Regions from separate parts of the Ruegeria sp. BA12 genome, predicted to be linked through region 1. Evidence: riboswitches for the same ligand, from Rfam matches in the RefSeq annotation. Region 1 holds a riboswitch; each other region holds the start of a gene.
What was found. A riboswitch is a leader RNA that binds a small molecule or an ion and turns the genes downstream of it on or off. The one in region 1 is predicted to bind cobalamin.
Positions count from the first base shown of each region.

Region 2: linked by a shared signal. The riboswitch ahead of ACR0B0_RS07670 (DUF1636 family protein) and the one ahead of ACR0B0_RS14555 (DUF1636 domain-containing protein) in region 1 are both predicted to bind cobalamin.
Region 3: linked by a shared signal. The riboswitch ahead of ACR0B0_RS16490 (hypothetical protein) and the one ahead of ACR0B0_RS14555 (DUF1636 domain-containing protein) in region 1 are both predicted to bind cobalamin.
Region 4: linked by a shared signal. The riboswitch ahead of ACR0B0_RS07740 (CbtB domain-containing protein) and the one ahead of ACR0B0_RS14555 (DUF1636 domain-containing protein) in region 1 are both predicted to bind cobalamin.

Region 1 covers NZ_JBQFVF010000007.1:144,351-147,551, reverse strand. Annotated here, with positions in the region: gene ACR0B0_RS14565 (DUF1826 domain-containing protein) at 1-475, shown strand, start outside; gene ACR0B0_RS14560 (DUF6525 family protein) at 472-744, shown strand; cobalamin riboswitch at 910-1,116, shown strand; gene ACR0B0_RS14555 (DUF1636 domain-containing protein) at 1,219-1,575, shown strand; gene ACR0B0_RS14550 (ABC transporter ATP-binding protein) at 1,572-2,357, shown strand; gene ACR0B0_RS14545 (ABC transporter substrate-binding protein) at 2,376-3,201, shown strand, end outside.
Region 2 covers NZ_JBQFVF010000002.1:421,889-425,089, reverse strand. Annotated here, with positions in the region: gene cobN (cobaltochelatase subunit CobN) at 1-238, opposite strand, end outside; gene cobW (cobalamin biosynthesis protein CobW) at 242-1,297, opposite strand; gene ACR0B0_RS07670 (DUF1636 family protein) at 1,294-1,683, opposite strand; cobalamin riboswitch at 1,767-1,975, opposite strand; gene ACR0B0_RS07665 (LysR substrate-binding domain-containing protein) at 2,048-2,932, opposite strand; gene ACR0B0_RS07660 (NAD(P)-dependent oxidoreductase) at 3,035-3,201, shown strand, end outside.
Region 3 covers NZ_JBQFVF010000009.1:136,631-139,831, reverse strand. Annotated here, with positions in the region: gene ACR0B0_RS16505 (bifunctional 2',3'-cyclic-nucleotide 2'-phosphodiesterase/3'-nucleotidase) at 1-159, shown strand, start outside; RNA gene ffs (signal recognition particle sRNA small type) at 199-297, shown strand; gene ACR0B0_RS16495 (alpha/beta hydrolase family protein) at 330-1,187, opposite strand; cobalamin riboswitch at 1,323-1,543, shown strand; gene ACR0B0_RS16490 (hypothetical protein) at 1,627-2,034, shown strand; gene ACR0B0_RS16485 (protein-tyrosine phosphatase family protein) at 2,036-2,530, opposite strand; gene ACR0B0_RS16480 (DNA polymerase III subunit gamma/tau) at 2,664-3,201, shown strand, end outside.
Region 4 covers NZ_JBQFVF010000002.1:435,714-438,914, reverse strand. Annotated here, with positions in the region: gene ACR0B0_RS07750 (hypothetical protein) at 1-458, opposite strand, end outside; gene ACR0B0_RS07745 (CbtA family protein) at 525-1,223, opposite strand; gene ACR0B0_RS07740 (CbtB domain-containing protein) at 1,228-1,398, opposite strand; cobalamin riboswitch at 1,435-1,641, opposite strand; gene cobF (precorrin-6A synthase (deacetylating)) at 1,685-2,428, opposite strand; gene cobA (uroporphyrinogen-III C-methyltransferase) at 2,421-3,149, opposite strand; gene ACR0B0_RS07725 (cobyrinic acid a,c-diamide synthase CobB) at 3,146-3,201, opposite strand, start outside.

The sequences.
Region 1 (3,201 bases):
CAAGGCTCTGCCAAGTGGGCGATTCATTCTTCCACCAAGCACCGTTAAGACGACCGTGGGGCAACTCTGCGATATCTCCGGCATGCCTAACGGGACTGAAAGAGCGTGGCTTCAAGATGATATCGCTTCTCTGGCCGACATTTTCTGTGAACTGATGAACGCCAACTTCTTGCGGCTGCGGCTGGATGTTGTCACCACCAATGCTTGCCGTAAATTTCATACCGATGCTGTCACCGCCCGGTTGGTCTGCACCTATCGTGGCACTGGAACACAATACGGCACCTCGACTGATGGAAAGGATCCCGCGCTTGTGTTTACCGTTCAGACCGGCGCTCCGATCCTGCTACGGGGAACACTCTGGCCCGAGCGCCCATCGTCAGGGGTGGTGCATCGCTCGCCTCCGATCGAAGGTACCAGTGAATCCCGTCTCGTCTTGGTTTTGGACCCAGTGGAAAATCCGGAAACCGAAGCATGAGACGTAACCTCGGGCAATGCAGCTTGCGCCGCAAGCATCGATCAACCGATCCGATGGATGTGTTTGACGGCCTTCCAGCCCCGTTGCGACAGTGGTTGTCAGAAGCTGCATTGCCATGGTCCCCGGTATCCGCGCGCCGCATCTGGTCAAAATCGCGGGCCAAGGGGCTTTCATCAGAAGAAACGCTCGTGTCACTCAGCCAGGCCGAAGCCCGAACGCTCGCGCGTGACCGGCAATCGACTGTTTTCAAATTAAATTCTCAAACATGAAGGAAAAAATGCCACCTCTAACACAGTATGCTGTCGCGACCCATGCGACACTGGGTGCCGCACTTGCAGCGAAAACGCATGCGGCAGACTTCGAAACCCTGAGCGTTTGAGTTCCGATCGAAAAGTTGTTGTTTCAAATCGTGATTGACATGGCCCCCAGTCTAAGACAAGCAAGGGCCAGATGGTTCCCGATGGTGCGCCCAAGGGATGAAAAGGGAATACGGTGCGGTTCGCCACTTTGGCGCCAAATCCGTGACTGCCCCCGCAACTGTAAGCGGTGAGCGACGCCAAAATCCACTGGTCATTGGGCCGGGAAGGATGGCCAAGCATCGACCCGCAAGTCAGGAGACCTGCCATCACATGTTCAACCAACCCGGGGCGGGGCGTCCTGGAAGGAGGCTTTGATGGCACGTCTGAAACGTGTGTACATGATCGGCACCTTCTGTCCGCGCTTGGCTTCAAGCGGAGCGGACTATGCCGGAAACACCTGACCATTTCCTTCTGATCTGCTCGACCTGTACCGGCGCATTGTCTGTTGATGTCATGCGCAATGCGTTGATCGGCAGGTTGCCAACCGGGTTCGCAGTGCGCACCGTTACCTGCATGGCGGGCTGCGCGCGACCAACGGCCGTCGGATTTCAGGCTGTCGGAAAAGCACACTACCTGTTCGGCGATATTGAAACTGCCGAAGATGTCGACGCGCTGGCGGAATTCGCACATCAGTACCGCAACGTCGCAGACGGTTGGACCAACGCGACGGCCCGGCCGCAACCACTATTTACAAAAACCCTTTCTCGTTTGCCTCGAATTCAATTGGAGGAGCCATCATGACGACCTCATCTTTTCTGGTTGCGCGTGATCTCGAATATTATGCGCTCAATGGTGACGTTCTTCTGCAAGGCGTCTCGTTTGAATTGGCCGAGGGCGCGATACTGGCAATTGCCGGTCCAAATGGGGCAGGAAAAACCACGCTTTTGAACCTTCTGTGCGGGGCGGCTGAGATTGTATTGGGCAATGTATTGGTCAAGGAACGCAGCCTGAAACATATGCCCGCAATGGAACGCGCCCGCATGATCGCTGTTGTGGGCCAGCAAGAACAACCGGATGGCAGGTTGCTACTGCGGGACTATGTTGCCATGGGCCAGATTCCGATCTGGGCCGACCGTTCGGCGGATGAACATGCCAGAGAACTTAACAGAATCCTTGAACTGACCGACCTTGGCGCGCTGGCAGACAAGCGCATGGCGGTACTGTCCGGGGGCGAACGTCAACGCGCGCATATCGCCCGGGCACTGGCACAGAACCCATCGTTGTTGTTCCTGGATGAGCCGACCAACCATCTCGATCCGGATGCCAAGGGTCGGATGCTGTCTCTGGTCGCCGAACTCGGCATCACGGTTGTGATGATTGTCCATGATCTTGTCATGATCCCGGAATTCGCCACCCACGTGGCCCTGATGAAATCAACGCGGCTGACGGGATTTGGCCCCGTGGCCGAAGTGCTGACCCCCGAGCGGGTCCGCGATACTTTTGGCGTTGAATACCTGTGTTTTCACCACGAAGGCCGCGTGATTCCAGCGCTGGATATCCGAAAATCCACAATCTCAACCTAAACCAAGGAACATTCCCCAATGAAACACATCTGGTCCGTGGCGCTGTTCACAGCCATGGCAGGCGGCGCGTCCGCCCACGAGGTCACCGTCGACAACTGCGGAGCGCCGCTGGTGTTCGAAGCCCAGCCAGAGCGTCTGGTTGTGCATGACATGAACATGACCGATATGGCCTTCGCGTTGGGCCTGCAGGACAAGATCGTCGGTCTGACCGGCATCACCGGCTGGTACAAAACCAGCCCGGAATTCGACACCCTGCGCGGCGATATCCCCGAACTGGCACCGAAATACCCAACGGTCGAAAACCTTGTTGCCGTGGAACCCGACCTGTTCTTTGCTGGCTGGTATTACGGCATGAAGCCGGGCGGAGATGTGACCCCGGATACGCTGGAGCCCTTTGGTATCAAGACCATGATCCTGACCGAAAGCTGTGTGCATCTGGACAAGGATCGCCCCGAAGCCAGCATGGACCTGCTGTTCAATGACGTCCTGCGCCTGGGTCAGGTCATGCACGTTGAAGACAAGGCCGAGGCGCTGGTCACGGGCTGGAAAGACGAACTCTCAGTGATCGAAGCGCAGACTGCCGACCTGGCGAAACCCCGCGTTTTCTTGCTGGACGGCCCGGCGGACGCGCCATTCACCGCAGGTAAGTTCGCCATCCCCGATGCTATGATTGCTGCCGCGGGTGGTGAAAACGTGACCCACGACATGGAAACAAGCTGGGGCCGAACCTCGTGGGAGGCGGTCGCCGCCGCAAACCCGGAATTCCTTGTGCTGCTTGATTATCAAACGGGCAATGGCGCTGCGGACACGTTCAAATTTTTGCAGGAACATCCAGTGATGTCGC
Region 2 (3,201 bases), on a different contig from region 1:
CCAGAGTTTGTTCGACGTAGGTATCGACGGACAGAGGGTGTTTCAGCGCCGTCAGATTGGCCAACCGCATCGTGGGCATCCGCCCCTCAGCCCCGCCACCGCGATGCCAACCTGCCGCGAAAGCTCCGAGGTCGCTGTCCGAAAAGGACAGCACCACCAGATCCGCCGGGCTTTGGCCCAGATCGGTCGGGGTCTCGGTTTCTTCGAGCCCGTGGCTTTCGCGGAAGACGACGTGCATGGCTTACTCGGCGGCCTCGGTCACACCCACGAGGATCTCGCGGATCGCGGCCTCTTTGATGTCGTCATGTTCGGCAATCACCACCAGACGCGAGCGGCGCTTTTCGCCGGGTTCCCATGGGCGGTCGTACTGATGTCGCACGCGTGCGCCAACCGCCTGGACCAACAAGCGCATCGGTTTGCCCTGGACAGCGGCGTAACCTTTGACCCGCAGGATGTTCAGCTCATTTGCCAAGCGTTCGATATTGGCAACCAGTGCTGCCGGATCGGTCTGTTCCGGCAACTCGACGATAATGCTTTCGAAATCGTCATGTTCATGATCGTGGTGGCCATCGTGGTGCGACGGGCGTGCATCCATGTCATCCTCGGCGGCAGCCTCAAGCCCCAGTACGACGCGCACGTCCACAGCGCCTTCGGCAACTTCGACGACGGGCAGGGGGCGCGGAGCCTCGGCTGCGATGACCTCTTTGGCCTTTGCCACACCTTCCGGGCCAGCCAGGTCAGGCTTGGTCAGCAGGATGATGTCGGCGCAGGAAATTTGATCCTCGAAAACCTCGGACAGGGGTGTTTCGTGGTCGATCGAGTCATCGGCCAGGCGCTGGGCGTCCACAGCCTCGACATTCGGGGCGAAGCGACCGGCGGCGACAGCCTCGGCATCGGCCAGAGCGATCACGCCATCCACGGTGATTTTCGAGCGGATATCGGGCCAGTCAAACGCTTTCAACAGCGGCTTGGGTAGGGCCAGGCCCGAGGTTTCGATCAGGATGTGGTCAGGGCGCGGCTCCAGCGCCATCAGCGCCTCGATGGTCGGGATGAAATCATCGGCCACGGTGCAACAGATGCAACCATTGGCCAATTCCATGATGTTTTCTGCGGGGCAATCGGGAATGGCGCAAGACTTCAGGATATCGCCATCGACACCAACATCGCCAAACTCGTTGACGACAATGGCCAAGCGTTTGCCCTGCGGGTTCTGCATTAGGTGCTTGACCAGAGTGGTCTTGCCCGAACCCAGAAAGCCGGTGATCACAGTGACAGGGAGTTTTTCGAGGTTGCTCATTTCAGGGCTCCAATCGGGGGAATGCGGGCCGCACAGTTTTTGCGGAAATGTTCGGGACGTTCGCGCCATTTGACCAGACCGTCTTCAGCGGCGAGGTACTTGGTGACGCCTTCGACGATGGTGTCGACATGGTCGGTTTCGTTCAGGTTTTCGTACACAAAGGTCCAGCGGGTCGGTCCGCCGCGCAGCACTATGGAACAACCCTGATCGCAATTTGACAGGCACTCGACCGGCTTCAGCACGATACCTTCGGGCAAATCGGCGTCTTCCAGTGCCTTGTGCAGCAGGGCACCTGGACGTTGCGCATCGTCTTCAATCGGCAGGCCACGCCGACAGGTCGTGCAGACCAGCAGCTCGACTGGTGCAGTCTCGGTCACGTCTCTCATCCCCCCAAATCCTCTTTGCAGGGGACGGGGTTTCATGCGGGCCACGTCTGCACATGGACCCGACACCGGATCACCCCGTCCGGTTTCAACTTCGGGCGCTGGCAGGTCTCCCGGCTTGCGGATGTCGGGGCGCTTGCCCCGGCAGATGTCCCGCCTTCCCGGCCTTGCGGGCCAGTGGCATTGGGCACCCTCTCCGGTCACGGTCGCGGGGGCGGCTGCGTTTGACGGTTGCCCGCTGACGCATTCCCTTTTCATCCATCCGAAGATGGACACCAACGCATGCGACATGCGGCACGGGCAGGGGGCTTGTCAAGCACGAGGCGCATGGTGAAATCGTTCAAACCAAAAAAGCGACCAGCCTGTGTCAATCCGCGGCATGCGCGGCCAGCCTCTCGCGCAGCCAAGCGCAAAACAACCCTGCCGCAGCGGTCGATTGCGTAGCGCCTCGTGTACTGATCAGGTAATGCGACTGGGCAAAAGGAATCGCAGGTCCCGCAATTGCAATCGGCACAGCCTGCCGGATCGCATTCCGGGCGAACCGTTCCAGAACCGTTGCATAGCCCGCCCCTGCCATCACAAGCTGCAGTGCTGCGACCGAGGTGTCCACCGAATGTCGGGGCGGCTGGTCCGGAAGCGCGAGCCCGTTGGCCTGAAAGTACCGCGCCCAGTTGTCTTCGTATCCAAGGATATGAATCAGAGGGCCTTGCCGCAGTACGTTCAGGGTCGCGGGCGAGTCCCCGGCCCGGCATACCGGTACCAGCTTTTCATCTGTCAGCTTTTCGGACTGAACGCCGGGCCAATCGCCATAACCCAGCCGGATTTCCACATCCAAATCGCCGGGGGCCACGCTGTCATTCCAGATGTGCGAGACAAGGCGTACTGGGATCTCGGGGTGGCGAGCGGTAAAGTCGGGCAGTTCCGCCGCGACCCAATAGGTGGCTGTCGATATCGCCGCACGGATCGTCAGGGTCTGGCGCGAGGCAGGGCCGAACAGGCTGTTGGTGGACAGGGCGATGTCGCCAAGCGCACGCCGCACAGTCAACGAATAAGACTGCCCCAGCTCAGTCAGTTCCAACCGGCGGGCATTCCGGGTGAACAGCTTTTGCCCAAGCTCGGCTTCAAGCGACCGGATATGCAATGAGACCGCCGTCTGCGTCAGGCCCAGCTCTTTTGCTGTGGTGGTAAAATTCAGATGCCGCGCGGCGGTTTCAAAGCTGCGCAACCATGTGGGGTTTGGAAGGCGATCCATATATCACCAAATTATTTTGACCATAATTGGCATTATTAATCATTTTCGTTTCTAACAGACAACACAGATACTCGGCCCGAATACGACCGTCAGGAGGGAAACATGAAAGTCGGATTTATCGGTTTAGGAAATGTGGGCGGCAAACTGTCCGGCTCGCTTCTGCGCAACGGGATTGACCTGACGGTTCACGACCTTAACCCAGACCTGGTGGCCGAGTTTGTGGCCAAGGGGGCCGAAGCCGCGGAAAGCCCGGCGCAGATGATGCGGGA
Region 3 (3,201 bases), on a different contig from region 1:
GCGCCCTATCCTTTTGGCTTTGCCCCGATGCAGGGCGCGACTGCGCTGTTAAGAACTGGTCCGAAGGCACAAACCCACATTGCCGAGCTTGAAGAATATGACCCTCACGTCGTCGGAGAAGACGATGAGGGCTTTTTGTTGATCCGTTTGACGCTCTGACGGGTTGTGTTTCCTGCGCCCGTTGCCTATATCAGACCCCGAGAGGTTGGCGCGGGCGAGCGCCTCGCCAACCTGGTCAGGTCCGGAAGGAAGCAGCCACAACGAGCCCCGCTTGGGTCGATGTCCAACCTCTCACTTAAGCTCCCGACATGGAATTGTTGCGAACAGGCCTAGGCAATCAACCGTGGCCAGACAGCCGAATTGCGCCGGGCAAAGGCACCGATATGGCCAACCTCGGACAGTCCGAACTCGGCCGGAGACAACAAATGGCGGCGTGCGTTGGGCCCGTACAGATCAGCCAGCCGCCAGACCGCGTTCTTTGGCACCAGATCGTCATCCTCAAAGCTGAACAGATCCACTGGTGTGTCTGACTGTGCCCAGCGGGCCTCGGGCAAGGACACGCCGATTTCAGGCAGGTAGTTGCGCGGCGCAGTACACCAGCGGCGCCACTGCCAATAGACGCTGGCAGGCAGGTTCGATCCGAATCCTAGTGCCTTGCCCGGCAGGTAACCCAGCGCTTTTACGGCCAGGGGCGCGTGTCCGTACCAAAACAGCAAAGCCAACGCCCGATAAGGCCAGGGATGGTCCGACACAGTCACCGGCCCGGCGCAGACGCAGATCATACGGTCGATCTGATCAATATCGGGTTGAATCGGCCCCAGCATACCGCCGACGGAATGGCCGATGCTCCAGTGCTGCGCGTCGGGGTATCGCCTGCGCATCTCGGCCCGAGCCGCAGGCATGTCGATCAGCGCCCAATCCGCCATCGTGGCCTGAGCTGACTTCAATGGCCTGCTCTGCGAATGGCCGAAATCGCTGTAATCATAGGTCAGACAGGCCATGCCATGTTCCGCAGCCAACCAGCGTGCAAAATGCTGATAATAGTCGCGCGGCACCCCGGTGGCGCTGTGGATCACCACTGCGATCCCAGGTTCGGCCACCGGCAGATACAGCCGAGCCGACAGTTGGGTCGAACCAGAAGGAAACTGAAAATCCTCGGTTAAAACAGCTTGTGCGGTATCCAGCATGGCGCCCTCAATCTGAACCGATTAGTTCACCACCCCAAACGGCATCTTTTGCCGCCCTAAGTCAATCCTGTTTCCGCATGACCACGCGTCCACTTTGCCCCACCAAAAGGCGGCTTGACTCAGGTCACCCCTACCCGCTAGCGATTGGGTGATGGTTCTCGTCCCCGGTCCCCGGGGCGGGATGAAAAGGGAACACGGTGCGGTTCTGCCCGGAAAACCGGAACGAACCAAGGCCGCGACTGCCCCCGCAACTGTAAGCGGTGAGCAATGCCGAAACACCACTGGCCGCAAGGCTGGGAAGGTCGGCAACGCAACGACCCGCAAGTCAGGAGACCTGCCATCGAACAAGAAACTGAAACTCGGACGGGGTGTCCGGGCAGGTCGTCAGCACGCTGCCACACCTGATCCATGCCCCCGTTCCACGCGCGGAGGGCGCAATATGATCTGGAAGACAAAGACACACCAATTTACCGCAACCGTTTGCCAACGCACAGGAAAAACCTGTCCGGCGCTGGCCCGGATGGCGCGCACGATCGTGCAGGCGATGGACGCGGCCGTTCCTGCGACGACGCCTGATTTTGAGTTCGACGGCAGCACTGAGCTGGCCTATTGCACGCAAGGATGCAGCGCACGGTTTCGCGCTCAAAAAGACCTGATCCGGGTCTTTTGTGGAACAAGCGAGGATGCGCCCCTCGAGTCGCTGGATGCTTACGCAGATATGATGTTCGGCCCGGATGTGACCATGCGCCCCGCAGGCATGCTAACCACCCCCCCCTGCGCCATGCTTGAGGTCACAGCGATTCCGCCCAACCCGGTGGCACAGGCAGAGCGGCAGGTGGCGCTCTGATCTAGCCGCGCGTCCGCCCAAGGGCTGCCCATTCCATCTGGCCGTCGGTCTCGACGGCGCAGGACCGCACCGCCCGCAAACGGGCCAACGCTGTCTCGGGGTCTTCGCCATGCTCGACCATAAGGCGCAGCACGATCATCCCGGACCGGCCACAGCCGCCCCGGCAATGCACCAGCACCCGCCCCCCGCAGGACAGGATATCAGTCGCCGCAGGGCTGACACTGCCCCACGCCGCGTCAACCTCAGGAGGCGGCGTACCGAAATCCGCAACCGGCAGATGCACCCATGCGATATTGAGTGCGTGCAGGTCTTCGCCAAGCCCACTTGCGCCCTCTTGCAGTATTTCGATCTCGGTGGTCATCGAGATCACAAGATCCGGCTGCCAGTCGCGGATCATTCCCAAGTCCCGCGTATACCCGCCACCGCGCCCCGGAAGGGGCGACAAGGCAACGGTGCCGTTTCCAATCTGAACTGAATGAAGTGCGAACTGGCTCACTACGGACCCTCCCTGATACTCGCTTCTAAGGCGTGCAAATTGTGCTGCAAACCGAAATTCACCCAAGCCTGCTGTGGACGCGGGCGGCGGGGGTCTCTACGCTGCATCGGAACCCGAATCCGACAGAGCAGATATGAACGACACGCCCAGCCCCGCCTATCAGGTTCTTGCCCGCAAATACCGCCCGGAAACTTTTGCCGATCTCGTCGGTCAGGATGCCATGGTGCGCACGCTGAAAAACGCGTTCGAGGCCGACCGCATCGCGCAGGCCTTCATCATGACCGGCATTCGCGGTACCGGCAAAACCACCACGGCCCGGATCATCGCCAAGGGCATGAACTGCATCGGCCCCGATGGCGAGGGTAAGCCGACCACGGAACCCTGCGGCCAATGCGAGCATTGCGTGGCCATTATGGAAGGCCGCCACGTCGATGTGATGGAGATGGACGCCGCCAGCCGCACCGGTGTGAACGATATTCGCGAGATCATCGACAGCGTCCGCTATCGCGCGGCTAGTGCGCGCTACAAGATCTACATTATAGACGAGGTCCACATGCTGTCGACCAGTGCGTTCAACGCGCTGCTCAAGACGCTTGAGGAACCGCCCGAGCATGTGAAGTTCATCTTTGCCACAACCGAGATTCGCAAAGTGCCGGTGACGGTGCTGTCCC
Region 4 (3,201 bases), on a different contig from region 1:
ACGTTGTCGACCGTCAGTGCACTGTGGCTGTTTGCGTTCAGCGAAACCGAAACCTCGACCTCTCCCTTCGGAAGGTCTGGGATGTGTATCCAGTTGCCGTAGAGCCGGGCCAGTTTCTCGCCATTGATGTAAACATGCGCGTGGCCTTCGCCGTCTACGTCGGCTGTTGACGCGTTTTCCGGGGCAAACCGGAAATTCTGCGGCATGACGTGCAGGTTCCACCCGGCCATCGGGTCCCGGGTCAGCGCGATTGCAACGCTGGGGGCGTCCGCCCCTGCGGGCAGGTTTACCGTGGTCGAATGGTCATGGGCCATCGCTTCGGCATGCGCGCCGCCGTGATGGGACGGATCGCCATGATCGTGGCCGTCAAACGTGACGCCATTGGCTGCCGCCAGCACAAAACCAGCACCACCACCGAACACAAGGCCGATTGCAAAAAGGGCAAGTGAGCGTGCCATTTTTTCTTTCCTTTAGGCAAAAAGAAACGCGCCGGGCAGAACCCGGCGCGTCATTATATGAGAGGATCAGGCCGCTGCTTCGACGCGTTTGCCTTCGCTTTGCCAGAAATACCCGGCAAAGGCACCGACCAGAACCCAGGCGACCAGACCGATGCCAAAGGCGCGAGCGGCGAACAGAGCGCCGATCTCGGTCGGGACGGGGCCGGTGAACACATCCGGTTCGGGCGCTCCGATCAGATGGGGTGCCAGCAACAGGGCTGCTGCGATCACATAGCTGATCAGGTTGCCGCCAAACGCAATCAACCACAGCGCAACAAGCGCAGCACCAACAGTGGCAAACCACCAGACCTGTCGGGCATAGACGTCAGCTGCCGCTACACCAGGCACCTCTGGTGCCAGGGTAAAGCCAGGCGCCAGATGAAAGGCGATGAACCCAGCCAGACCCCAAAGCACGCCGGTGCGGCCATCAATCGTGTGGCCCTGGCCTTCGGCCACGGACATCAGAGCAACCATCAGCAGCGCGTAACCGGTATAGGTCAGCATGGTGAAAATGACGCTCAGCGCGTCACGGGTCAGTTCCGAGAACATGCCCGGCAATTCGGGATGCGCCGAAACGGATTCGGCTCCGAAGTGCACCAACTCACCGGATTCGTACAGCTCTGCGTGCAACAAAACAGGTTGCACAAAGACCAACTGCAGCAAGGCGGCTATCAGCCCCGCTGCAGCACCAGCGAACAACGCGCTGGTCAGTATACGACTGAACATGGTCTTAGTGGCAGGGGAAGCCGGTCGCGTGGCGCACGTCGTGTGCTGCGTCATGCAGCGCCGCGGCCTGTACGTGACCGGTCAGGGTGATGATACCCAGACCCAGTACCACCGCGAACATGACCGGAAGGATACCAGCGCGCGAGGCGGATGCTGTTTGCGTTTGTGTTGCCATCTTTTATTCTCCTTTGCCGCCGCACCCGACGACCGGTGTTTCAATTGTCGCCTGGCAGGTCTCCTGGCTTGCGGGTCGATGCCTCTGTTCGCCTTCCCCCTGAGAACAGGAGTGGCTGGTTGAACAGGGGCTCTCCGCTTACAGTCGCGGGGGCGGCTGTGGATTTGGCTGCCATGGCAGTCGCACCACATTCCCTCTTAGCATCCGGATGTCTCCGGCAGGACCAGACGCGTTCATTTAGCCTCTATGATGCCGCTGGTGCAATCGTCATTTGCGACCTTTTAGGTCAGATCACGCGCTTTTTCAGCAAATAGATATCCATGATCCAGCCATGATCGGCACGTGCCTTGGCACGGGTGTCCAGAATCTCCTGCGCCACATCGGTCAAAGCGCCTTTGATCAGGATTTCCTCTTTCATGCCGACATAGGCACCCCACCAGATGTCATAATCGGCCATGTCCAGGGATTGAAACGAACACTCGCCATCCAGCATTACCGCTACTTTCGAGGCATTTGCCGGCCAGCCTTCATCCCTGATCCGCCGTCCGGTGGTCACAACATAAGGCGCGCCCAGATCATTGATCGGGATGGCGTGGGCGGCCGTCAATGCCTGCAGCGCGGTGATGCCAGGGATCACCCGTGTCGTGGGCTCAGGGTCCAGCCGCGACGCGATTCGCAACGAGCTGTCATAAAGCGACGGGTCGCCCCAGATCAGCAGTGCCACTTGTCGCGCATTCGGGTGGGCCGCAATCGCCTCGTGCCAGCGCAGGGCAATGGCATCATGCCATTCGTCGACCCCGCGTAGATAACCATCATCGGCCCGACGCTTGGGAATGTCGAAATAGGCGATCTGCGGCGGAGTGTCAGTCACAGCTGCAATGATCTCTTCGCGCAACCCGGCCAGATCAGCCTTGTTCTCGCCCTTGTGCGGGATCAGGATCAGGTCTGCATCGCGGATGGCATTTGCCCCTTGCAAGGTCACGTGATCCGGGTTGCCAGTGCCAATTCCGATTAGAGACAACTCAAACATCGTCGAACTCTGCCAGCGGGCCATACAGGATCAGCGCCGGGGCTGTGCCGATCTCGGCCTCCAGCTTTTGCGACAGCGCGCCAATTGTTGCACGGTGCAGGCTCTGGTCGGGAGTCGATACGGATTCGGCCATTAGGGCAGGTGTCTCCAGCGGCAGACCATGCTCATGCAGCGCATTTACCAATAGAGGAAAGGTCCGTTTGCCCATGAACACCACGGTCGTTGCGTCCGGATCGGCCAGCGCGGGCAGGTTCAGATCTTCGGGCAGTTTGCCGCTGACATCGTGGCCAGTGACAAATTGTACCCGCCGCGCAGTCAGGCGTCGTGTCAGGGGTATTCCTGCTGCCGCCGCCGCCGCAACCGCCGAGGGGATGCCAGGGATGATTTCATATTCGATCCCGGCCGCACGCAGGGCAACCAGTTCTTCCTCCAGCCTGCCGAACAACCCGCCATCACCGGATTTCAACCGCACTACGCGAGCACCGGTTTTGGCGTAATCCACCAACAGGCGGCTCACGTGATCCTGCCTGGGTGAGGGTCGCCCGGCCCGTTTGCCCACGCCCACCAGATCTGCATCGCCATGCGCATGACTTAGGATCGGGCCGCTGCTGAGGTCATCAAACAGCACCGCATCTGCTTTTTGCATCCGGTCGACTGCTTTCAGGGTCAAAAGATCAGGATCGCCGGGGCCGGAACCTATGAAGGATACGAAACCGCTCATGCCGAGGCCTCGGCGATCAGGTGAAAGAACGTACCGGTGACGTTCCCGCGCA